3 regions of the Mesorhizobium sp. M0768 genome follow, and region 1 is predicted to be linked to each of the others. Evidence: predicted binding sites of a transcription regulator. Region 1 holds the regulator's gene; each other region holds the start of a gene.
What was found. Region 1 encodes LexA, which represses DNA repair genes until DNA is damaged. Its sites were predicted from a motif close to TGTTCNNNNTGTGTTCNG; they were not measured.
Positions count from the first base shown of each region.

Region 2: NKI08_RS08200 (helicase-related protein) is a predicted target of LexA. The motif match lies at 5,301-5,318, and genes of this name have one in related genera.
Region 3: NKI08_RS09645 (PA0069 family radical SAM protein) is a predicted target of LexA. The motif match lies at 2,353-2,370, and genes of this name have one in related genera.

Region 1 is NZ_JAMYPD010000001.1:36,150-43,942, forward strand. Features, by position in the region: gene NKI08_RS00180 (molybdopterin molybdotransferase MoeA) at 1-675, shown strand, start outside; gene NKI08_RS00185 (hormone-sensitive lipase) at 683-1,513, opposite strand; gene kynU (kynureninase) at 1,609-2,856, opposite strand; gene lexA (transcriptional repressor LexA) at 3,304-4,038, shown strand; gene NKI08_RS00200 (ComEC/Rec2 family competence protein) at 4,032-6,491, opposite strand; gene gltX (glutamate--tRNA ligase) at 6,588-7,793, shown strand, end outside.
Region 2 is NZ_JAMYPD010000004.1:305,172-312,964, forward strand. Features, by position in the region: gene NKI08_RS08175 (citrate synthase/methylcitrate synthase) at 1-539, opposite strand, end outside; partial or broken gene NKI08_RS08180 (citrate synthase) at 632-1,779, shown strand; gene phaR (polyhydroxyalkanoate synthesis repressor PhaR) at 1,853-2,461, opposite strand; gene NKI08_RS08190 (acetyl-CoA C-acetyltransferase) at 2,740-3,924, shown strand; gene phbB (acetoacetyl-CoA reductase) at 4,029-4,754, shown strand; gene NKI08_RS08200 (helicase-related protein) at 5,486-7,793, shown strand, end outside.
Region 3 is NZ_JAMYPD010000005.1:176,101-183,893, forward strand. Features, by position in the region: gene NKI08_RS09635 (F0F1 ATP synthase subunit B) at 1-4, shown strand, start outside; gene rnhB (ribonuclease HII) at 261-956, opposite strand; gene NKI08_RS09645 (PA0069 family radical SAM protein) at 1,124-2,278, opposite strand; gene NKI08_RS09650 (glycosyltransferase) at 2,430-2,933, shown strand; gene NKI08_RS09655 (phytanoyl-CoA dioxygenase family protein) at 3,122-4,096, shown strand; gene moaB (molybdenum cofactor biosynthesis protein B) at 4,127-4,669, opposite strand; gene NKI08_RS09665 (4-(cytidine 5'-diphospho)-2-C-methyl-D-erythritol kinase) at 4,656-5,558, opposite strand; gene NKI08_RS09670 (membrane protein) at 5,585-5,770, opposite strand; gene NKI08_RS09675 (S49 family peptidase) at 5,852-6,709, opposite strand; gene NKI08_RS09680 (tRNA1(Val) (adenine(37)-N6)-methyltransferase) at 6,797-7,597, opposite strand; gene NKI08_RS09685 (putative signal transducing protein) at 7,597-7,793, opposite strand, start outside.

The DNA.
Region 1 (7,793 bases):
GCCATCATCGCCATCGGCGACGAATTACTGCCGCCGGGCAGCGATCTTGGCCCCGACCAGATCATCTCCTCCAACGCCTATGGTGTCGCCGCTGCCGCACAGTCGGTCGGTGCGCGCGCGCTCGACCTTGGCATCGCGCCGGACCGCAGGGAGGCGATCGCTGCGCTGGTTGAAAAGGCCGTGAAGGCTGGCGCGAACGTCATCGTCACGCTGGGCGGTGCCTCGGTCGGTGACCACGACTTCGTCCATGAGGTGCTGACCGGGCAAGGCATGACGCTCGATTTCTGGAAGATCGCCATGCGGCCGGGCAAGCCACTGATGTTCGGGCGGCTGGGAGACATTCGCTGCATCGGCCTGCCCGGCAATCCGGTGGCAAGCCTGGTCTGCACTCAGCTCTTCCTGAAGCCGCTGCTGGCGCGGCTCGGCGGCCGCGCCTTTCAGCAGGATATACGTCGGGCACGGCTCGGTGCCGCCATGCCGGCCAATGATCTCAGGCAAGATTATGTGCGGGCTGTTGTCATAGATGACGCCGGTACGCCCGTGGCGACGCCGTTCGGCATCCAGGACTCCTCGATGCTGAAAATGCTGGCCGATGCCAACGGGCTGATCGTTCGCGCGCCGTTCGCGCCTGCCGCGGCGGCGGGCTCCCCCTGCGACGTACTGATGCTACGCTGAACCTGCCTCACTCCGAAATCAAGGTCCGGGTCAGCGGATGGTCTGGATCGGCCAAACCGTCGATGATGTTGAAATGATGCCGGTCAGGCTCGACCACCGAGCTGGTCGCGGTACCCAGGCCGATCCAGATGTTGGCCAGCAACGCGCTCTGACGCAGGAATTCGGCGCGCTCGCCGCCGCCGGCCCAGCAGGTCAGGCGGGCCTTGTCCATCGGGCGCAGCAGCACCGGACTTTCGGCCTGCGCCTCGACCTCATCGATCGCCAGCGTCTCGTTCATGCCGGTGCGCATGATCGGGCGCAAATCGTGCACCCCCGAGATCGACACCACATGACGAACGCGCCGGACCACTTCGGTCGCCAGCGGCGTCGTCGCCGTAACCATCCGGCTAACAAGATGGCCGCCGGCCGAGTGCCCGGTCAGCATCAGCGGCCCTGCAACCATCGCCGCCGCCTTGCCGATCGCCGCGCCGACTTCCTTGACGATGCCGCCAATGCGTATCTGCGGACAGAGCGTGTAGGACGGCATCGCCACCGCATAGCCGCGATCAACAGGGCCAGCGGCAAGATGCGACCAGAAATTCTTGTCGAATTCCATCCAGTAGCCGCCATGGACGAACACCACGAGTCCCTTGGGCTTGATGGCCGGCAGGAAAAGATCGAGCCGGTTGCGTGGGTTGTCGCCATAGGCCATGTCGAGCCGCGCCCTGCCCTCGGTCGAAAGCACGTCGCGGAAAACCCGCGCGGGCTCGATCCAGGCCGCCGGCCAGCGATCGCTGCCGGCTATGTTGGCGCCGTTGGCATAGGCGTTGTCCCAATCGGCAATGTGACGTTCGAACACCCTGCGCCCTCCTTGGCATATGGCCTTGCAACGTAGCCGTAAGCATCGCGCGGCGCGTCGTCGCCAGCCTCACGGTTCCAGCTCTCGCATCAATCTCAAGTGACAGCTGCTTTGATGGCGAAGCGCGCATCCTTCCACGCACTGGTGTGCAGGATGTCCTCAAGCACTTTGACGGCCTGCCAGACATCGGCATAGCCGATATAGAGCGGGGTGAAGCCGAAGCGCATGGTCGATGGCGCGCGAAAATCGCCGATCACGCCACGTTCGATCAGCGCGCGCATGACTTGGTAGCCATGCTCATGCATGAATGAAATCTGGCTGCCGCGTTTTTCCCCATCGCGCGTGCTTTCGAGCGTGAGCCCGTAAGTGCCGCACTTTGCCTCGACAAGCTCGATGAACAGATCCGCCAGCGCGATGCTCTTCTTGCGCACCGCCGTCATGTCGACATCGTTCCAGATGTCGAGCGCGCCCTTCAGCGTGCGCATCGACAAGACCGGCTGCGTGCCGCACAGAAACCGGCGGATGCCGGTGCCGGCCGCATAGCCTGGCTCGAAGGCGAAGGGCCGTGCATGGCCCCACCAGCCGGTGAGCGGCTGCTGGATGTAGGAAAGATGCCGCTCAGCCGCATAGATGAAGGCAGGCGCGCCCGGGCCGCCATTCAGATATTTGTAGGTGCAGCCAACGGCAAAATCGGCGTTTGCCTTGTCGAGCTCGACTGGCATCGCGCCGGCGGTGTGGCAGAGATCCCAGACGATCATCGCCCCGGCTTCCTGAGCCCTGCGCGTCAGCGCCGGCATGTCGCGCAGTTCGCCCGACTTATAGTTGACGTGGTTGACCAGCACCACGGCGGTGCGTTCGTCGATCAGCTCTTCGATGGTCGGCGCGTCGACCCCCGAGAGGCGCAGCAGCGTATCTTTTCGCGTCGAAACCACACCCTCGGCCATGTAGAGGTCCGTCGGAAAACTATCGTCCTCGGCGACGATGACCTGCCGCTCCGGTCGCATGGCCATGGCGGCGTGCAGCAGCTTGTAGATGTTGACCGATGTCGTGTCGCAGACCACCGTCTGGCCGGCCGCGGCACCGATCAGGCGCCCGAGCTGGTCGCCAAGTTCAAGCGGCATGTTGAACCAGCCGGCCGTGTTCCATGCGCGGATGAGATCATGCGACCATTCTTCGGTCGCGGCCTTGTGCAGTTCATCGAAAGCGGCACGTGAAGCAGCTCCTAGCGAATTGCCGTCGAGATAGATCACTCCTTGCGGCAACACAAAGCGGTCGCGCATCGCGCGCAGCGGATCCGCGGCATCCATCGCCTTTATGGCCACGAGATCGGGAATTCCTGTCATGATTTGTCTGCTCCCCCAAGATCCAACGCAACGCCGGACACGCATCGACTGTTCTTCCATTACCTGGTTGCGCGCAGCAAGGCTCCACCGGCGAGAAGCAGCCTGACCAGGCGGTGGAAACTGGGACTTAACCCGAGGTTGGCGTTTTGAGTTCGTTTCGTTCACGGTGCATCGACCAAACCGCACAGTCGATACGGGTTCAATTCCGTGCCTTTTGCCGACCGACGGCCGATGCCAGTGCTGCCTTCTAGGAGGCCAGAAGGGCGCAAACGAAAGCAGAATCAAGGCGATGAGGCTCGCGGCGGTGAAAATGCGGTACGCCGGTAGGGGACGTCGTTTGTTTCCCGAGCCTTAACGCATTCATTAAACTTTAAACAGTTGCGGAACACAACTGGAACAGATAGTGTTTGTTCTGGGTTTGTTTTTCTGATTCTGTTGGGGGTCGCTATGCTGACACGCAAACAACACGAACTGCTTATGTTCATCCACGAAAGGTTGAAGGAAAGCGGTATCCCGCCTTCATTCGACGAGATGAAGGAAGCGCTCGACCTGGCTTCCAAATCCGGAATCCACCGGCTGATTACGGCGCTGGAGGAGCGCGGCTTCATTCGCCGTTTGCCCAACCGGGCCCGTGCGCTGGAGGTGCTACGCCTGCCTGACTCGATCGCCCCCGGCCTCAATGCGGCACGCAAGTTCTCGCCGAGTGTCATCCAGGGTAGTCTTGGGCAAGGCGCCCCTCGGCAAGGCAAGCCGACATCGTCGCGCGTGCCCGCAGCCGGAAATGACGACGATGTCGTCGCCGCCGTTTCGATCCCGGTGATGGGCCGCATCGCTGCCGGTGTGCCGATCGACGCCATCCAGCACCAGACGCATTCGATTTCGGTGCCGCCGGATATGATCATGGGCGGCGAGCATTATGCGCTCGAGGTCAAAGGTGATTCGATGATCGAGGCCGGCATTTTCGACGGCGACACGGTGATCATCCGCAATGCCGATACGGCGAGCCCCGGTGAGATCGTGGTGGCACTGGTCGACGAGGAGGAAGCGACGCTGAAGCGGTTCCGCCGCAAGGGCGCCTCGATCGCCCTGGAAGCCGCCAATCCGGCCTACGAGACGCGCATCTTCGGACCAGACAGGGTCAAGGTGCAGGGCAAGCTCGTCGGACTGATCCGCCGCTACTGAGCTCCGCCCTTGGCGCCGGCTTTGTCGGCCCTGCGGTATGGCGGCAGGCCCCGTGCCGCGCGTGAAAATTTCCGCTGCACGTGCCAGGGCCGGTATGATTTTTCGACGGCGAAGCGGATCTCGGCGCGTGTTGCCGCTTGTGGATCGAAATAGACGGCGGCACTTCCCGCGCGCGCCAGTTGCCGTTTGGTGACGACGAGGACCAGCCGGTCGTAGTAGCAGGGGTTATGGGCGGTGGCGTCGTCGATGACGACCAAGCTGGCAAAGGCGCAGGCTGGCCGCGCAGTATCGCGGTCCTTGGCTTGCGCGATGATCGCGCCGGATGGATGCCTGGCAAGGCAGAGGCCGTCCGTGCAAATGAACGGCATGCCCGGCGGTAGGTCGGCCGGATCGGCAATATCGAATTGCGGGTCGTTCTTTCCAGGTGTTTCCGGCGCGACGATAGCCTCTGATGTGAGCGCGCGTTTCCAGTTGTCGATGGTGAACTCATTCGGGCGTGCCCGGTTGACCGCGAGTTCACCGCTGCCGATCGGCAGCGCGACCAGCCGTGCGTCCTCCGAGACCAATACGTCGGGTATGCGTGTCTGCGTTGTCGTCAGCAAGCCGGCGAGCGCAAAAGGAAGTGCCGCCAGCCGCAACCACGTCGTCGCCATGCTGGCAATGACGAGGGCGATCGTCACCAGAAGGACGGATCTCAGCGAAATCAGCCCGACCGCATCGATGGGCGAGCGCTCCGAGATCCACCCGGACAGGGCGATCATCGCCGTCAGCCCCTTGCCCATGACATAGAGGAAAGGGCCATCCGCACCGAACGGCATCGCCAGCGCGCTGAGAACGGCGAAGGGCATGACGACCAATGAGACGATGGGCATGATGGCCAGATTGGCGAACAGGCTGAGCGGCGCCACGCGCTGGAAATGCCATATGGCGAAAAGCGCTGTGGCGCTCCCTGCAATGATTGAGGTCATCGCCAGACCGCACATGCCCAGCAGGACCTTTCGCGTGGCAAAGCGTAGCGGCGACCGCCGCGGCGGCGGCGTGGTGGCCCTGCCGGCGCGGTAATCGGACCAGCCTGCATAGGCGCCGACAAGGGCCGCCGTCGCGGCGAAGGACATCTGGAAACTCGGACCGACCACCTCGTGCGGCGATACCAGGATGACCGCGATGGCCGAGATCGCCAGGTTGCGCATGGTGAGCGCGGCCCGGTCGAACAGCACGGCGATAAGCATCACCGCCAGCATGATGAAGCTGCGTTCGGCCGCCACGACTATGCCGGAAAAGACGAGGTAGGCCGCAATCGAAAAAAGCGCGGCGGCCGCGGCATATTTCTTGACCGGCCGTCGCGATGAGAAATCGGGAAACAGCGCAAAGGCACCCCGCAGCAGCGCCATGATGGTGCCGGCGACCAACGCCATATGCAGCCCCGAGATGGAGATGATGTGGTAGATGCCGGTGCGCCGCATCGCTTCGTTGATCTCCTCGGGAATGCCGGCGCGCACGCCGACGATCAGCGCAGCAGCAATCTCGCCCTCGGCACCGCCGATGCGGCTGCGGATATGGTCGGCGATGGATTCGCGCGCGTCTTCGATCGCGGAAGAAAGCTGCGCGGCAAGCGGCATGCTGTCCGACGACACGATTTTCGGATTGCCGAGAAAAAAGCCGCTGCCGCCGATACCGGCGAAATAGCTGTCGAAGGAGAAATCATAGCTGTCGGGCCGCACCGGGCCGGTCGGCGGCAGCAGCCGCACATAGCCGGTGATCTCGGAACCGGCGGTCAGCTCAGCCGGTATCTTCATCGCCGAAACGCGGACCCGTTCCGGCATGTAGCGCAGTGTCGGCCTGGCGGTTGAGATCACATCGATTGTCAGCCTGATGCGGCCGCTCGCCATGGGCTCGTACGATACGACGCGACCCGTCAGCCGCGTCGAGATTTCGGAGCCGAGCATATGCGTTCCGACACGCCATGTTTCGAACTTGGCGGCAAGTACGCCAAGCGCGCAGAGCAGTGCCACCATGAAGCACAGGCGCGTCCTGGGCCATGACCGCGAGACGACGGCACAAAGGGTCGCGAGGAGCGCGATTGCGATCGGCTGTGGAAAGGCCGGCTCCACCGACAGCCCGAAATAAACGACCACCCCGCATGCGAGGAACACCGGCACCAGCAGGAAGGCGATGCCGCGGTCGAGTTCCAGACCGGCCGCTGTGGTTACGCTGTTGCGGATACGGGACGGTGACGGGAGGCGGAAACGCCTGCGCAGGCGTACGATAGGCTCGCCCGCGGGCACGAGAACCGTTGCTGGGTCGCTGGCCGGCAGCGACGGAGCATCGAAGCGCGGAGCAGGTAGCAATGCCGGTGCCGGCGGGACAGGCGGGGGAGCGGCAAACAGCAAGCGTTCGCTGACGTCGCTGCCAACGTCCTCGCCCTCGCCCGCACCACGGCCTCGCACAGCCATCGGGTCTGCCCCTTGCGCCCTCGACCTCCTATGCTACATGAACGCGCAACGCGCGAAAGTCCGCAAACCCACTTCCTTCGCCCGCCTGAGAGTTCCATGCCCGATAAGGTCGTCACCCGTTTTGCCCCCTCGCCCACCGGCTATCTGCACATTGGCGGCGCGCGCACGGCGCTGTTCAACTGGCTGTACGCCAAGCACACGGGCGGCACGATGCTGCTGCGTATAGAGGATACCGACCGTGAGCGGTCGACGGATGCGGCGACGGCAGCCATTCTCGACGGGCTTTCCTGGCTCGGACTCACCTGGGACGGCGCGCCTGTCTCGCAGTTCGAGCGCGCGCCGCGCCATCGCGAGGTGGCCGAGGAGCTGGTGCGCGTGGGCAAGGCCTATTACTGCTACGCGACGCCGGCGGAGCTGGAGGCGATGCGCGAGGCAGCGCGAGCCAAGGGGCTTCCGCCCCGCTATGATGGGCGCTGGCGCGACCGCGACCCGTCGGAGGCGCCGCCCGGCGCCAAGGGGGCGATCCGCATCAAGGCGCCGACAGACGGCGAGACGGTGGTGCATGACCGCGTCCAGGGCGACGTGCGCTTTCCCAACAAGGATCTCGACGATTTCATTATTCTGCGCTCGGACGGCAATCCCACCTACATGCATGCCGTCGTCGTCGACGATCACGACATGGGCATCACCCACATCATCCGCGGCGACGATCATTTGACCAACGCCGCACGCCAGACCGTAATCTATCACGCCATGGGCTGGGAGGTGCCGTCGATGTCGCATATCCCGTTGATCCACGGTGCCGACGGCGCCAAGCTGTCGAAGCGGCACGGTGCGCTTGGCGTCGAAGCCTATCGCGCCATGGGCTACCTGCCGGAGGCGCTGCTCAACTATCTGGCGAGGCTTGGCTGGAGCCACGGCGACGATGAGATCATGTCGATCGCCGACATGATTACATGGTTCGACATTGGCGACGTCAACAAGGGCGCCGCCCGTTTCGACTTCGCCAAGCTCGAGGCGCTTAACGGCGTGCATATGCGCCGGATGAACGACGCGGCGCTGCTCGACATCTTCATCGCCACTCTGCCCTATCTAGAAGGCGGCCCGGCAATCGCCGCTCGCCTCGACGACAGACGCAGGGCGCAACTGCTTGCCGCGTTGCCGGGCCTGAAGGAGCGCGCCAAAACGCTGGTCGAACTTGTTGAAGGGGCTGCATTCCTTTTCGTCGAACGGCCGCTGCCGGTCGACGAGAAGGCGGCGGCGCTGCTCAGCGGTGAGGCGCGCGCGATCCTGCGGGGCGCT
Region 2 (7,793 bases), on a different contig from region 1:
GCGAAGGTCGATGCGTTGAGGCCGTGGTCGCAAACCGTCACGAGATAGGCATCGAGCGCCTTCGCCAATTTAGGCGAGGCCGCAATGCCGGTCAGCATCCGCAGCATGTCGGCGGCGTGATCGGCCTTGCTATCGGGCGCAATCGGGCGTTCGCCGCGCTGCAAGCGCAGCAAGGCCGGCGTCAGCACGGCAGGTGCCGCAACCAGCCGCAGCGCGTCCGACAATTTGTCACCATCCGGCAGCAGGGCAATACCGGCGCGCATCGCGCTGTAGATATCGACGGATGTGAGAAACGGCAGCAAGGGTTTGATCTGCTCGAACACTTCGCTGCGCGCCCGACCGATCGCGTTCGCCAGCTCCCTGCCGTCGGGAAGATCGTCGAAAAAGCCGTCGAACAGCAGATGAACCACCTCGGCGTATTTCCAGCGACCTGCCAGTTCGGGCAACGAATGGCCCCGGATGGTCAGGCGGCCACCAAGACCGTCGACATCGGAGAGCACCGTTTCCGCCGCCACAACATCATCGAGCCCATTCGCCATCGGTTTTCTCCTTGACCCTTTCCGGGTGGTAGATAAGGGTTGGTGACTGGACCATCAATCTTGATCAATGGAATCAACATGACAAGGCTGACATGACGGAGTGGCTGACGCGGGACGAAGCCCTGGAGTGTCTCAAGGTGCGAGCCCAGACCCTCTATGCCTATGTCAGCCGCGGGCGCATCGGCGTGCGGCCGGACCGGGCGGATCCACGCCGCAGCCAGTATCGCGCCGACGACATCGCGGCGCTGGCGAGCGGCGGGCTCGTGGCCGAAATCCGCAGGCAATCGCCGAAAGTGCAATTGCTTGGGGTGAGCCGGCGATCGCCACCACGATCTCGACCGTTTTGCATGGTCGCCTTGTCTATCGCGGCCAGGATGCGGTTGCTCTCTGCGAGGCTGCCACGCTGGAGCAGACGGCAAACCTGCTTTGGGCATCTGACGCACCGGTGTCGTTCGTCTCGGCGAGCCGCCATGGCAACGGCGCAACTGGCCGGCCGGCTGCCTTCGCGGAATTGGCCGCGTTGACGGCCAACGGCCGGCCTTCGCTCGGCCGAAGATCGGCTTCGCTCAACCACGATGCGGCCGGCGCCATCACCGCTTTGGCCCAGGCGCTCGGCGCGATTCCCGGAACTGGTGCCGTGCACGAAAGGCTGGCGCGGGGATGGTCGCTCGATGCGGCCGGCGCAGACTTGATCCGCCGCTCACTGGTACTGTTGGCCGATCACGAATCGAACGCATCGACCTTCGCCGCACGGGTCGCCGCGTCCACCGGCGCACCTGTTTCGGCCTGCCTGCTTGCCGGCCTCGCCACGCTCTCCGGGCCGCGTCATGGCGGCGCCGCAGAGGCGGTCATGATGCTGGCGGAAGATGCGCAGAGATTGGGGCCGGACGCGGCTGTCGGACGCTGGCTCGGTCACGACAGGCCGCTGCCCGGATTTGGCCATCCGCTTTATCCCGACGGCGATCCGCGTGCGGAACCGTTGCTGGCCGCGATAGATGTCGATGATGGGCTGTTACGGCTTTGCGATGCGGCCTTTGCGGCAACGGGCATGCGCCCGAACGTCGATTTCGCTTTGGCCGCGCTGACGCGCGGTCTCCGTTTGCCGTCCGATGCGCCGTTCCGCTTGTTCGCGCTCGGCCGCAGCGTCGGCTGGGCCGCGCATGCCGTGGAGCAGGTGACGAGCAACGGCCTGATCCGGCCACGCGCCCGCTACCAGGGACCGCTGCCGGAGCAGCTCTAGTCTAGCCGCGCTGCTTGCGAAGTCTCAGCAGCACCTGAAGGAAGTTCCGACGCTGCACTTCGCCAGCCGGCAGTCAGGACATCGTGTCGAGCTTGCGCTGCATCGCGGCGATCTGCTCCTTCAGCTCCTGGAGGTCGTCGGGTTTTTCCGGTGTTTCCTTCCTGGCCGGTTCGGCCGGCGCTGCTGCCGGCGCCGAGCCCGCGGGCGGGAACGGCGTGAACAGCCGCATGGCGTTCTGGAACATTTCCATGTTGCGCCGCGTCTGCTCCTCCAGCACCTTGATTGGTGTCGCGATCTTCATCATGTCCATCGGCGACTTGCCGAGGGCATCTTTCATCTGCTCGCGAAAGCGCTCCTGCTCCTTCGAGAAGGCCAGCATCGACTGCTCGAGAAAGCTCGGCACGATCATCTGCATCTGGTCGCCATAATAGGCGATGAGCTGACGCAGGAACGGGATCGGCAGCATGTTCTGCCCGTCCTTGTTCTCCAGCTCGAAGATGATCTGGGTCAGTACCGGATGCGTGATGTCGTCACCGGTCTTGGCGTCCTGGACAGTAAAGTCCTCGCCTCTTTTGACCATTTCAGCGAGATCCTCGAGCGTCACATAGGTGCTGGTGCCCGTATTGTAGAGACGGCGATTGGCATATTTCTTGATAACAATAGGTTCGTCTTTTGCGGCCATCTGCATCCTCCCCGGACACCGGGCAGCTTAAGTAAGCCGCCGGTAACGATTGCGCCTTTTTAAAGGATATGCGCAAAAGCGCCATGAATCCAAGCAGTTTGTGCAGTGCGGGAACATTTTATGCTGCGCAGCACGGACGGGCCGCCGTCGCAGCGACGGGCGGCATGCTTGCGGGAGTGGGACGCCATGCCCATTTCGGGTTTGACTCGGGTTGTGGAAAGGGCAAGAAAAGTCCCCGACGACACCCGAGATCGTTCCCCGAAAGCCTGGAGAAGAACATGTCCGCTTCCAACGCCATCGTTGTCGCCAGTGCAGCGCGCACGCCCGTCGGCTCCTTCAACGGCGCCTTCGCCAACACCCCAGCCCATGAATTGGGTGCCGTCGCCGTCAGGGAAGCGCTGGTCCGTGCCGGCGTCGACGGCAAGGAGGTGGACGAGGTCATTCTCGGCCAGATTCTGACCGCGGCTCAAGGGCAGAACCCGGCGCGGCAGGCGGCAATGGCTGCCGGCGTACCGCAGGAGGCGACCTCCTGGGGCCTGAACCAGCTCTGCGGCTCGGGCTTGCGCGCCATCGCGCTCGGCATGCAGCAGATCGCCCAGGGCGATGCAAAAATCATCGTTGCCGGCGGCCAGGAATCGATGTCGATGGCTCCGCATGCACAGCATCTGCGCGGTGGCGTCAAGATGGGCGATTTCAAGCTGATCGATACCATGATCAAGGACGGCCTGACCGATGCCTTCTATGGCTATCATATGGGCAACACCGCTGAGAACGTCGCCCGCCAGTTCCAGATCACCCGCGACGACCAGGACCAGTTCGCACTGGCTTCCCAGAACAAGGCCGAGGCCTCGCAGAAAGCCGGGAAATTCAAGGACGAGATCGTTGCCTTTACAGTCAAGGGCAGGAAGGGCGACACCGTAGTCGACCAGGATGAATACATCCGCCACGGCGCGACAATCGATGCCATGACCAAGCTCAAGCCCGCCTTCGACAAGGAAGGCACGGTGACTGCTGCCAATGCTTCCGGCATCAACGACGGCGCCGCCGCCGTGGTGCTGATGACCGAAGCGGAAGCCGCAAGGCGCGGCATCACACCGCTGGTGCGTATTGTTTCCTGGGCGACCGCCGGTGTCGACCCGCAGATCATGGGGACGGGACCGATCCCCTCCTCGCGCAAGGCGCTGGCCAAGGCCGGCTGGTCGGTTGGCGACCTCGATCTGGTCGAAGCCAACGAAGCCTTTGCCGCGCAGGCCTGCGCCGTCAACAAGGACATGGGCTGGGATCCGGCCATCGTCAACGTCAATGGCGGCGCCATCGCCATCGGCCATCCGGTCGGCGCCTCGGGCGCCCGCATCTTCAACACGCTGGTCTACGAGATGCGCCGCAGAAGTGCCAAGAAAGGCCTTGCCACGCTGTGCATCGGCGGCGGCATGGGTGTTGCCATGTGCGTGGAAGCATTGTGATGAGATAAGCGATACGAATAGGATGCTGGCGCAAAGCGAGTAGGGAATAGAGGGCAAAACCCACCGCTTCAACGCTCAGTCATCTGCATTTCCCGGGAGGACATATGACAAAGGTTGCAATCGTCACAGGCGGGTCGCGCGGCATCGGCGCGGCGATATCGGTCGCCTTGAAAAGCGCCGGCTATTCGGTCGCCGCAAACTACGCCGGCAATGAAGAAGCGGCGGCAAAGTTCAACGCCGCGACCGGCATCCCGGTCTATAAATGGTCGGTCGCCGACTACGAGGCCTGCGCCGCCGGCATCAAACAGATCGAAGCCGATCTCGGTCCCGTCTCGGTGCTGGTCAACAATGCCGGCATCACTCGCGACGCGATGTTCCACAAGATGACGCGCGAGCAATGGAAGGAGGTCCTCGACACCAACCTTTCCGGCGTCTTCAACATGACGCATCCATTGTGGGGCGGCATGCGCGACCGCAAGTTCGGTCGCATCATCACCATCTCCTCGATCAACGGTCAGAAAGGCCAGGTCGGCCAGGTCAATTATTCGGCCTCGAAGGCCGGCGATATCGGCTTCACCAAGGCACTGGCCCAGGAAGGCGCGCGCGCCGGCATCACCGTCAACGTCATTTGCCCCGGCTACATCGCCACCGAGATGGTCAAGGCAATGGACGAGAAGGTCCTCAACGAGCGCGTCATCCCGCACATCCCGGTCGGCCGTCTCGGCGAGCCGGAGGAGATCGCGCGCTGCGTCGTCTTTCTCGCTTCCGACGATGCCGGTTTCATCACCGGCTCGACCATATCAGCCAATGGCGGCCAGTACGTCGCCTGATCGTTTATCTTTACGTTGAGACAGATACGCACTTGGACGAACGGGCCTGCAAAACGGCCCGTTTCTATAGCGGTCTTCCCGTTGCAAGATCTCGATGCAGCACGCTGCCCCAATCCGGCACGCAAAGGTTAACGGCAAACTCGCAGCTTGTGCAAAAGCCGCCCGGCAGCCTGTGGATTCTCGGTGGAAAAGCTGTTCACAACACAACATGTTGCGGTGAACAAACCAAGAAACTTCGGCTATCTCTGATTCGTCGCCGATTCGTTCCGGCTTTGAGCGGAACGTTAACGGCGAGAGCTGAAAACACCCGCGAAATGATTAAAACGCATTAGGAAACATCAATAATTTCATAATGTTGTGCGAAGCAGATTGGCCGGCCACGACCATTCGCCGGCAAAGGTTAACCGCAGTGCTCGCTTGGATGCCGCTTGCATAAATCGGGCCAGTTTCCGTGATTCAGCATGTGGTGAGGTACGCCGACAGAAAACCCAGATGTAGCCGTGAACAAACCCTGAATCAGCGCGAGTCAGTGATTCGTCGCTGATTCGTTCCAGACTCGTTCCAACTGTTAATCGGGAACAGATTTTCTGGCTTCGAACCAACCAATCGGCCTGCCCTCGGCATATTCCGCTTTCGCTTCGCGCCCGAAATCCCTATGTGTCGCCTGTCATACGCGGCCAATATGGGCGCGCTCCCGACAATGCGAGGCAGAGAGCCTTATTTCCAGGCCGATGAACATCCATCCGAAACACACTGAACCGCTGATCCTGTCGGGTCGAGACGTGACGGCCGTGCTCGGCCCGACCAACACCGGCAAGACCCATCTCGCCATCGAACGCATGGTGGCGCACGAAAGCGGCGTCATCGGCCTGCCGCTCAGGCTGCTTGCCCGCGAGGTCTATACGCGCGTCTGCGAGAAGGTCGGCGCCCATAAGGTGGCGCTCATCACCGGCGAGGAAAAGATCCAGCCGGCGGGCGCGAAATACTCGGTCTGCACCGTGGAAGCGATGCCGCGCGAGACCGACGCCGCCTTCGTTGCCATCGACGAGGTCCAGCTCGCCGGCGATCTCGAACGCGGACACATCTTTACCGATCGCATCCTACATCTGCGCGGCCGGCAGGAGACGCTGCTGCTGGGCGCGGCCACCATGCACGGCATCCTGCAGCGCCTGCTGCGGGGCGTGTCGGTGGTGACCCGGCCACGCCTCTCGCATCTTGCCTATGTCGGCTCGAAGAAGCTGACCCGCCTGCCGCGGCGCACGGCGATCGTCGCCTTCTCGGCCGACGAGGTCTATGCCATCGCCGAGCTGATCCGCCGCCAGCAGGGCGGTGCCGCCGTCGTGCTCGGCGCGCTCAGCCCGCGCACGCGCAACGCCCAGGTGGCGCTGTTCCAGTCGGGCGACGTCGACTACCTCGTCGCCACCGACGCCATCGGCATGGGCCTCAACCTCGACCTCGACCACGTCGCCTTCGCCCAGAATCGAAAATTCGACGGCTACCAGTACCGCAACCTGACGGCGGCCGAGCTCGGCCAGATTGCCGGCCGCGCCGGCCGGCATCTGCGCGATGGCACCTTCGGCGTCACCGGCCAGGTCGATCCGCTGGATGATGAACTGGTCAACAAGATCGAGGCGCATGATTTCGATCCGGTGAAAGTGCTGCAGTGGCGTACCGCGCATTTCGATTTCGCCAGCCTCGATGCGCTGAAGCGCTCGATCGAGACCAACGCCCCGGTCGAAGGCCTGACGCGCGCGCTGCCGGCCGTGGACGCGCAGGCGCTCGAGCATCTGTCGCGCGACGAGGACATCCGGGCACTCACCACCGATGCCAGGCGCGTGGCGCTGCTGTGGGAAGCCTGCGCCCTGCCCGACTACAGGAAGATCGCGCCGGCCCAGCACGCCGACTTGATCGCCTCCATTTACATGGACCTTGCCAGGCATGGCCATGTCGACGAGAACTACATGGCCGAGCAGGTGCGCCGTGCCGACACCACCGAAGGCGATATCGACACGCTATCGCACAGGATTGCCCAGATCCGCACATGGACCTTCGTTTCCAACCGGCCCGGCTGGCTGGCCGATCGGGCACACTGGCAGGAAAAGACGCGCGAAATCGAAGACAGATTGTCGGATGCGCTGCATGAGCGGTTGACGAAACGTTTTGTAGACCGCAGGACTTCCGTCCTCATGCGGCGCCTTAGAGAAAACACGATGCCTGAAGCCGAAATCAGCCCAACCGGAACCGTCCTCGTCGAAGGCCATCACGTCGGCGAGTTGCAAGGTTTCCGCTTCACCGCCGACCAGAGCGCCGGCGGCGAAGACGCCAAGGCGGTGCGGGCGGCGGCGCAGAAGGCGCTTGCCGCCGAGTTCGAGGCGCGGGCCGAGCGCTTCGGCGCCTCGGCCAATGGCGACATCGCGCTGGGTTCGGATGGCACGCTGCGCTGGATCGGCGCGCCGATCGGCACGCTGGTCGCCGGCGAAGACGCTTTGAAGCCGCGTCTGGTTCTGCTGGCCGACGAGCAACTCACCGGCCCGGCACGCGACAAGGTTGCGGCGCGCGCCGAGCGCTTCGTAAACTTCCAGATCGAATCCCTGCTGAAGCCGCTGGTCGATCTCAAGAATGCCGAGCAGATCACCGGCATCGGCCGCGGCATCGCTTTCCAGCTTGTCGAGCATTTCGGCCTCATCAACCGTCGCGACATCGCCGACGAGATGAAGTCGCTCGACCAGGAAGGCCGCGCGGCGCTTCGCCGTCTCGGAGTGCGCTTCGGCGCCTACCATGTCTTCGTGCCGGCGCTGATCAAACCGGCGCCGGCCGGGCTGATAACGCTGCTGTGGGCGCTGAGAAACGACGGCAAGGACAAGCCCGGCTTCGGCGATGTCGTTCACGCACTGGCCTCCGGCCGCACCTCGGTGGTCATCGATCCGACCTTCGACAAGACCTTCTACAAGCTTGCCGGCTACCGCAATCTTGGCCGGCGTGCTGTACGCGTCGATATTCTCGAACGGCTGGCCGACCTGATCCGGCCGGCGACCAACT
Region 3 (7,793 bases), on a different contig from region 1:
TTAAGCGACTTCGACGAGAAATTCATCGAAAGTCGCCCGGGAAACCTGGCGGCTTTTTTGTTGGCGAAAGCGACTGAGCGCGTAATCTCCCCCCTCGAGGGGGAGATGTCGCCAAAGGCGACAGAGGGGGTCGGCACGTCCTGGCGCGACGCCCTATGGAACGAAAGAGAACGTTGGCGCTTCACGCGAGGCGACCCCCTCTGGCCTGCCGGCCATCTCCCCTCGAGGGAGGAGATCCGCGCCTAGCCGCCTTCGCAATGTCAATCCAAATCCGAAAAACCCTCTTCCTCCAGCACCTCGGTGCCGCCGAACCGGAACGGCGCGAAGGAGGCGCGGTGCAGCCGTGCCACTGGCCCGTGCAGATCGATCGCCGTGCGATGGCGCACAGTGGCGTAGCCCATATGCAGTTCGAAGCCGTAACGCGCATGATGGCTGCCGCAGCCGCACATCATGCGGTCGCGCATCACCTTGGCGACGATCGAGGCTGCGGCGATCGACTGCGAGCGCTGGTCGCCCTTGATCAGTGCTTTGCCCTCGCAGGGCAGCCCGGGCGGCACGTCGCGGCCGTCGGCCAGTGCCAGCTTCGGCCGGATTGACAGGGCGGCCACGGCACGGCGCATCGCCTCCAGGCTGGCCTTGAGGATGTTGGAGGCATCGATGCCTTCGGCGCTGACCGAGGCCATCGATACGGCGAGCGCGGAGCCGAGGATTTTCAGGAACAGCGCCTCACGCTGCAAATGCGTCAGCCGCTTGGAATCGTCGAGGCCGTCGGGGATGTTGGCGGGATCGAGCACCACCGCTGCCGCCACCACCGGCCCGGCGAGCGGGCCGCGGCCGGCCTCGTCCATCCCCGCCACCGGCCAAAGGCCTTCGGCCATCGCCCTCGTCTCGAACGAGAAGTCGGGTTTCTCGACGATTTCGAAGAGAAGCGGAGAATCGGAACGCGGGCGAGCCATGGTGCGGCGAGGTTCGCATCGGCTCCGATTCTCCGCAAGTCCCCTCCGGGTCGGGCGGGGCACCGGACCAGGAGGGGGCTACCGTCTGCAAGCCCGGGGACAGGACAGGCCGGACGGGATTTTTCGCCTGCTGCGGCCGCTTCAAGCGGCTGGCGCGAGACGCTTTGTCACAGCAGCATCAGCTGCTCGGTAGCCTTGGCGGCGGGGACGAACTGGTCGGTCCTGAGCGAGCGCCGCTCGGCGTTGAGGCCGAGCCGTTTGGCAGCTATCTCGAAACGCCGGCCGATCTGCCAGGCATAGGGACCGGAGCCTTTCATGCGCTTGCCCCATTCCGAATCGTAGTCCTTGCCGTCGCGCATCGAACGGATCAGCGACATGACGTGGCGATAGCGGTCGGGATAGTGGCGCAGCAGCCAGTCCTTGAAGATCGGCGCGACCTCCAGCGGCAGGCGCAGCAGCACATAGCCGGCCTCGCGCGCGCCCGCTGCCTGCGCCGAATCGAGGATGCGCTCCATCTCCGGGTCGGTCAGTCCGGGGATGATCGGCGCGACCATCACCGAGGCCGGAATGCCGGCATCCGAAAGCTGCCTGATCGCCTCCAGCCGCTTGGTCGGCGTCGACGCTCGCGGCTCCATCGTTCTGGCCAGCATCCTGTCCAATGTCGTCACCGACAATGCCACCTTGGCCAGCCCGCGTTCGGCCATGCGTGACAGAATGTCGATATCGCGGGTCACCAGCGCCGATTTGGTGACGATGCCGACCGGATGCCCGCGCGCCTCCAGCACTTCGAGGATCTCGCGCATGATCCGGTATTGCTTCTCGATCGGCTGATAAGGATCGGTATTGGTGCCGATGGCGATGGTGCGCGGCTGGTAATTATCCCTGGACAATTCCTTGTCGAGCAGCCGCGCCGCATCCGGCTTGGCAAACAGCTTCGATTCGAAATCCAGCCCCGGCGACAGGCCCATGAAGCTGTGCGTCGGCCGCGCGAAACAATAGACGCAGCCATGTTCGCAGCCGCGATAGGGATTGATCGAGCGGTCGAAGGAGATGTCGGGCGATTCGTTGCGCGTGATGATGGTGCGCGGCTTCTCGACCTGTACCTCGGTCCTGAACGGCGGCAGCTCCTCCAGCGAATTCCAGCCATCGTCAAACACGTGTCGGCTGACCGGCTCGAAACGGCCGGACGGATTGATGCCCGCCGACCTGCCGCGATTGCGGTCGGGACGAACGCGCATGCCGCTCTGCTCGATCATCGCATTCGCCATCTCGGCCCTGCCAGCGCCGAAGGCTGCAATATCGGCACGCACGATCTGTTCCATTTTGGCCCTTTCCCAGGGACTGTCCGCCCGCTGTCGAATCGCTCTGCTCATGAATGTATTCCTATCGCATTGATGAGAACAAAGCAAGAACTTTCTCGCGGCGCGCCGCAAAAACTGGCGCTGCCCACCGCTTTCCGCTATTCGGCTAAACATGCTCAGCGTCCTGATCGAAACCCTGAATGACGAGGAGGGCCTTGCCCGCACGCTCGCCTCGCTGATCGGCGGCGCGGTCGAAGGCGTGGTGCGCGACGTTCTCGTCTGCGACACCGGCTCGACCGATCAGACGCACCGCGTCGCCGAACATGCCGGCTGCCACTATGTCAGCGGCGGCATCGCCGCCGGCATCAGGCAGGCCAAGGGCGACTGGCTGCTCTTGCTGGAACCGGGCGCGCGGCTGGGAGAGGGCTGGATCGACGAGGTCGTCGCCCATACCGCCAGGCAAACCATGGCGGCGCGGTTCTCGCGGGCACGCGGCAGCCGCGCGCCGTTCCTGTCGCGCGTCTTTGCCGGAAATCGCGCTCTCGCCGAAGGCTTGGTGATCAGCAAGCGTCAGGCCGCGGCGCTGTCGAAGAACGCCCGCAGCGCCGAAGCGATCGCCCGCGGCCTGGCGACCAGGAGGCTCCACGCCGAGATCTGGGTCGCGCCGCGCAAGTGACGGCTTACCGTCCCGGTTATGGGAACTCCGCCCAAGCACATTTTCTGGCGGGTCGTCGTTTATTGTGCGTTGCACAAAATCTGGCCGGGGGTTACCATTCCCGGCGATATGGGCGAATAGGGTTTGGGGTGTGCCGGAGCGGCGACGACTAACGTCGATGCTGTTCCATCGACATTTCGAGGACCCCGATGACCCTTTCAAGCCCTGACAAGTCCGGCGCTGCAAGCCTCGAGGCGATCGCACGAAACGGCGGCACGCTGCGCCGCATCGCCGCCCGCATCCCGACCTATCTTTCCGACCTTCGCGAGAATCCGGCATGGCTGCCGATGTTCATGCTGGCCCGCACCATGCCGGCGCGGCGCCTGCACTGGCGCGGTGCAAAGCCCGTTCCGCCGGCGCGCAATGTCGGTGAAACGATGTTCGCCGGCGTTGACCGCGATGCCGTCGTCGGCGCGCTGCGCACCGAGGGGCTCTGTTCGGGCCTGATGCTGCCGGTCGCCATCCATGACGAGATCGCCCGCTTCGCCGAGCTCACGCCATGCTTCGGCAATTTCGACCGCCGGCTGGAATTCCTGCCCGAAAAACACGCCGATGCCGAAAAGCATTTCGGCCGCCCGCTGCTCAGCGGTCACTATTTCGAACGGGTCCTCGACTGCAACGCTGCGGTCGCCGTGCAGCGCGATCCGCTGCTTCTCGATATCGCAGCGCACTATCTCGGCAGCCAGGCCAAGCTGATCACGACCCGCGTCTGGTGGAGCTTTCCGACCGGTGGCGTCTCGGACGCCGACAAGAACATGGCCTCGCTCGGCAAATACCATTTCGACCTCGACGACTGGCGCATGCTGAAGTTCTTTTTCTACCTGGTGCCGGTCGACGCCGACACTGGGCCGCATGTCTATGTCCGCGGCTCCCACAACCGCCGCATCCTGAAGCATCAGCTGACGCTGCTGGTCGGCCATTCGGCGGAAGAGGTGCTGGGCGTCTACGGCGAGCAGAGCCCGGTCACGCTGACTGGGCCGGCCGGCCTCGGCTTTGTCGAGGATCCGTTCGGCTTCCATATGGGCACCGTGCCGACGCGCACGCCACGACTGATGATGGAAGTCGGCTTTGGCGTCTCGCCGCCGTCGCGCCGGCGTTTTCACGGCGAGCCGGTCATTCGCTAAACCGACGTCGCTTGGCTGATACCTCGGTTCTCAGCCGCGCCGCAAATGCTCGTCCAGCCGCGGCATGATCTCGACGAAGTTGCAGGGCATGTGCCGATAGTCGAGCTGCGGCTTCAAGATGCCGTCCCAGGCGTCCTTGCAGGCGCCGGGCGAGCCCGGCAGCACGAAGACGAAGGTGGCATTGACGACGCCGCCGGTTGCCCGGCTCTGGATCGTCGAAGTGCCGATCTTGTCGTAGGAGATGCGGTGGAACACTTCGGAAAAGCCGTCCATGCGCTTTTCGAAGATCGGCTCCAGCGCTTCCGGCGTCACGTCGCGGCCGGTGAAGCCGGTGCCGCCGGTGGTGATGACGACATCGATCGCATCGTCCTTCGACCAGCCCAGGACCCTGTCGCGGATCTTGTCGCGGTCGTCGGTAACGATGTCGCGGGCGGCCAGGACATGGCCGGCCTCGGCAATGCGGTCGGCCAGCGTCTGCCCGGATTTGTCGTCGGCGAGGCTGCGCGTATCGGAAACGGTCAGTACCGCGATGCGCACGGGAACGAAGGGGCGGCTCTCGTCAATCCTGGCCATGGGCGTCAGCCTCCGATGTCACGCTTCGCGTCGCCGCGACAAACCAGTCGGGATGGCGGCCGCGGATATCGATGGCCGCGCGCTTGGCCACATTGCCGGTCTCGAACAGCCCGAAGCAGGTGGCGCCTGAACCGGACATCCTGGCAAAACCGGCTCCGGCCTTGTTGAGCACGGAAAGCGCCTTGCCGATGGCGGGCTGGATTGCGCGCGCCGCAGGCTCGAGGTCGTTGCGGGTGATCTCCAGCCAGTTGCGGATGCTGTGGAAGTCGAGGCTGCGCGGCAGCGGCGGCAGCCCCGCATTGTCGCGGCGGCCAAGCGCCTCGAACACGTCGGCCGTCGAGACGGCAGTGCCGGGATTGACGAGCACCAGACCCAGCGCCGGGAAACCCGGCACGAGCGTCAGCTCGTCGCCGATGCCGCGGGCTATCAGCGGTCTGGCTGCGAGGCACATCGGCACGTCGGCGCCGAGCGACAGGCCGATCCGCGCCAGTTCGGCATCGCCGATGTCGAGGCTCCAGGTCTGGACCAAGGCGCGCAGCACAGCCGCCGCATCGCTCGACCCGCCGCCGACACCGGACGCGACCGGCAGGTTCTTTTCGAGCCTGATGGCGACAGCCGGTGCGTGCTGGGGACCGGCCTCGCGCCGCAGTGCGTCGCGCGCTCTCACCACCAGATTATTGTCGTCGACCGGCACCGCGGAGGCGTATTTGCCGGACACGGAAAACCCATCGCTGTCGGCAAGCTCCGTTTCGATGCGGTCGCCGAAGCGCGTGAACACAGCCAGGCTTTCGATCGTGTGATAGCCGTCGGCGCGCTGGCCGGTGACGTGCAGCGCGAGATTTATCTTGGCGTGCGCATGCGACGCGCGGATGCTGGCCTCGGCGTTCACTGGCTCGGCCGCGAGGGGGACGACGGTCAATCCTTGGCCAGACGGTATTCGCCGGTCTTCGGGTCCTTGACCAATGTTCCCATTGTACCGTTGGCGGCCTGCTTTTCGGTACGCCGCACCTTGGCGGTCACACGCTCGGCTTCCCTGACGAAGGAGCGGTAGCCGAAATAGGCGGCAATGCCGACGACGGCGAAGAAAATGATCTGCGGCATGTCAAACTCCTCCCTCGCAAGGCCGGCAAGGCCGCCGGTCGGGTCGGTTGATGATTTATGCTAGACGCTTTCACCGGCTTTTCAAAGCCCGAAGCGCGCCCACAGCGCGCGCTCTTCCGCCGCATCGATGACGCCGCTTGCCGCGGCGGCGGCGATATCGGGCGCCGAAAAGCTCGAGCCGAACAGGCCGAAGCGGCCGAACAGGCCGCGCGGCGCGGTGATCAGCTTGAGCTGGGTTTTTGGCCCGAACCGGCTCTTCAGCACGCTGCGCATGTCGCCGAGCGCATCGACCAGCCCGAGTTCAAGCCCCTTCTTGGCCGTCCAGAACAGGCCGGTGAACAGGTCGGGATCGTCCTTGAGCTTGCTGCCGCGCCTGTCCTTGACGAGGTCGATGAAGGTCTCGTGGACCTCCAGCTGCAGCGCCTTCAGGCGCTCGACGTCCTCCTTCTTTTCCGGTTTGAACGGGTCGAGCACCGCCTTGTTCTGGCCGGCGGTGTGGACGCGGCGCTCGATGCCGATCTTCTTCAACAGCTCCGGAAAGCCGAACGAGGCAGACACCACGCCGATCGAGCCGACGATGGAGGACGGGTCGGCAAAGATCTCGTCGCCGGCGACCGCGATCATGTAGCCGCCCGATGCCGCCACGTCCTCGACGAAAACCAGGACCTTCTTGTTCTTCTCGCTCGCCAGGTCGCGGATGCGCCTGAAGATCAGCCGCGACTGCACCGGCGAGCCGCCTGGCGAATTGATCGAGATGGCGACCGCCGGCGCGTCGAAGGAAAACAGCTTTTCGAGAAGGCCGGCGGTGGAAGCGAGCGACAGGCTCGGCCGGAACTGGCCGCCGCCGGGCATGATCGTGCCGTGCAGCCGGATGACCGGAATGGTGACGACGGCGGAGCGCCAGGATTTCGGCAGCAGGCGGTTGAAAAGGCGTTTCACGAGGGGGCGGTCTCCGGTCGATTTGCTTGACGCATGTAGGAATTCGCCGGCCAACGGCAATGCCGTCACCCCGGCAATCAGAATGGATCAGTCTCCGAAAAGCGACGCCAGCCCGTTATTGATCAGCTCTGCCCGCTCCGAAGGGCCATTGCCTGAATAGGCATGCAGCATCAGCGGTGGTTGGATCGACAGTTTGCCGCGTGCGCCGAGTGCTGCCCGGACGACGATGCGGATCGCCGCCGCTTCGGGGCGAGGATGGACGGCCAGCATCTCGGCATCGCCGAAGCGGCCGGCGATGGCATCGAGGATGGCGCCGAGCTGTTCCGGCCGGGCGATGACGGCCAGCCCGCCGCCCGGCCTGACCACCGCGGCCGCGCTGCGGATCCAGCTGTCGAACAGCCCGTCCTCCGAGACATGCGCGGCCTTTCTCAGCGGATCGGGCGTCGCGCGATCCTCGGCGGCATTGAACGGCGGGTTCATGATGACGAAATCGAAGCTGTTGTCCTCAAGTCCGGCGGCCGTTCGCGCCCGGCCCGACAGCGCGACATCGGCGACGAGCACCGAGGCGCGGTCGCTGAGATGCGCATTGCCGGGGTGGGCAAGCGTGGTGGTGGCGAAGGCCGCCATTTCCGGGGAACGCTCGACGAGCACGGCCGCGGCCCCGGGGCAGCGCGACAGGACCGCCAGGCCGGCCGCACCAGCGCCCGCGCCAAAATCGGCAAGCCGCCCGGCGAAGGAGGACGGCACGGCAGCCGCCAGCATCATCGCATCCATGCCGGCGCGGTGGCCCGCCTTTCTCGGCTGCACCAGCCAGAAGCGACCGCGATGAAAGGCATCGACCGTATGAGCCGGCATGTCCGGGACAAGGGCAGCGGGCGACGCGGACATTATTTTTGGCGGATCTCGTTAGCGATGCCGGCATCCGTCAGGATGCGCCGCGCCGCATCGGCCTTGTCGGCGTCCACCATGACACGGCGGGGCAGGATGCCGATCGAGCCGTCGAGGACGCTCATGTTCTGGTCGGCGACGAAACAGCCGATGCCGGCATCGCGCATGAGCGATTCGACAAACGAAATGATGACGG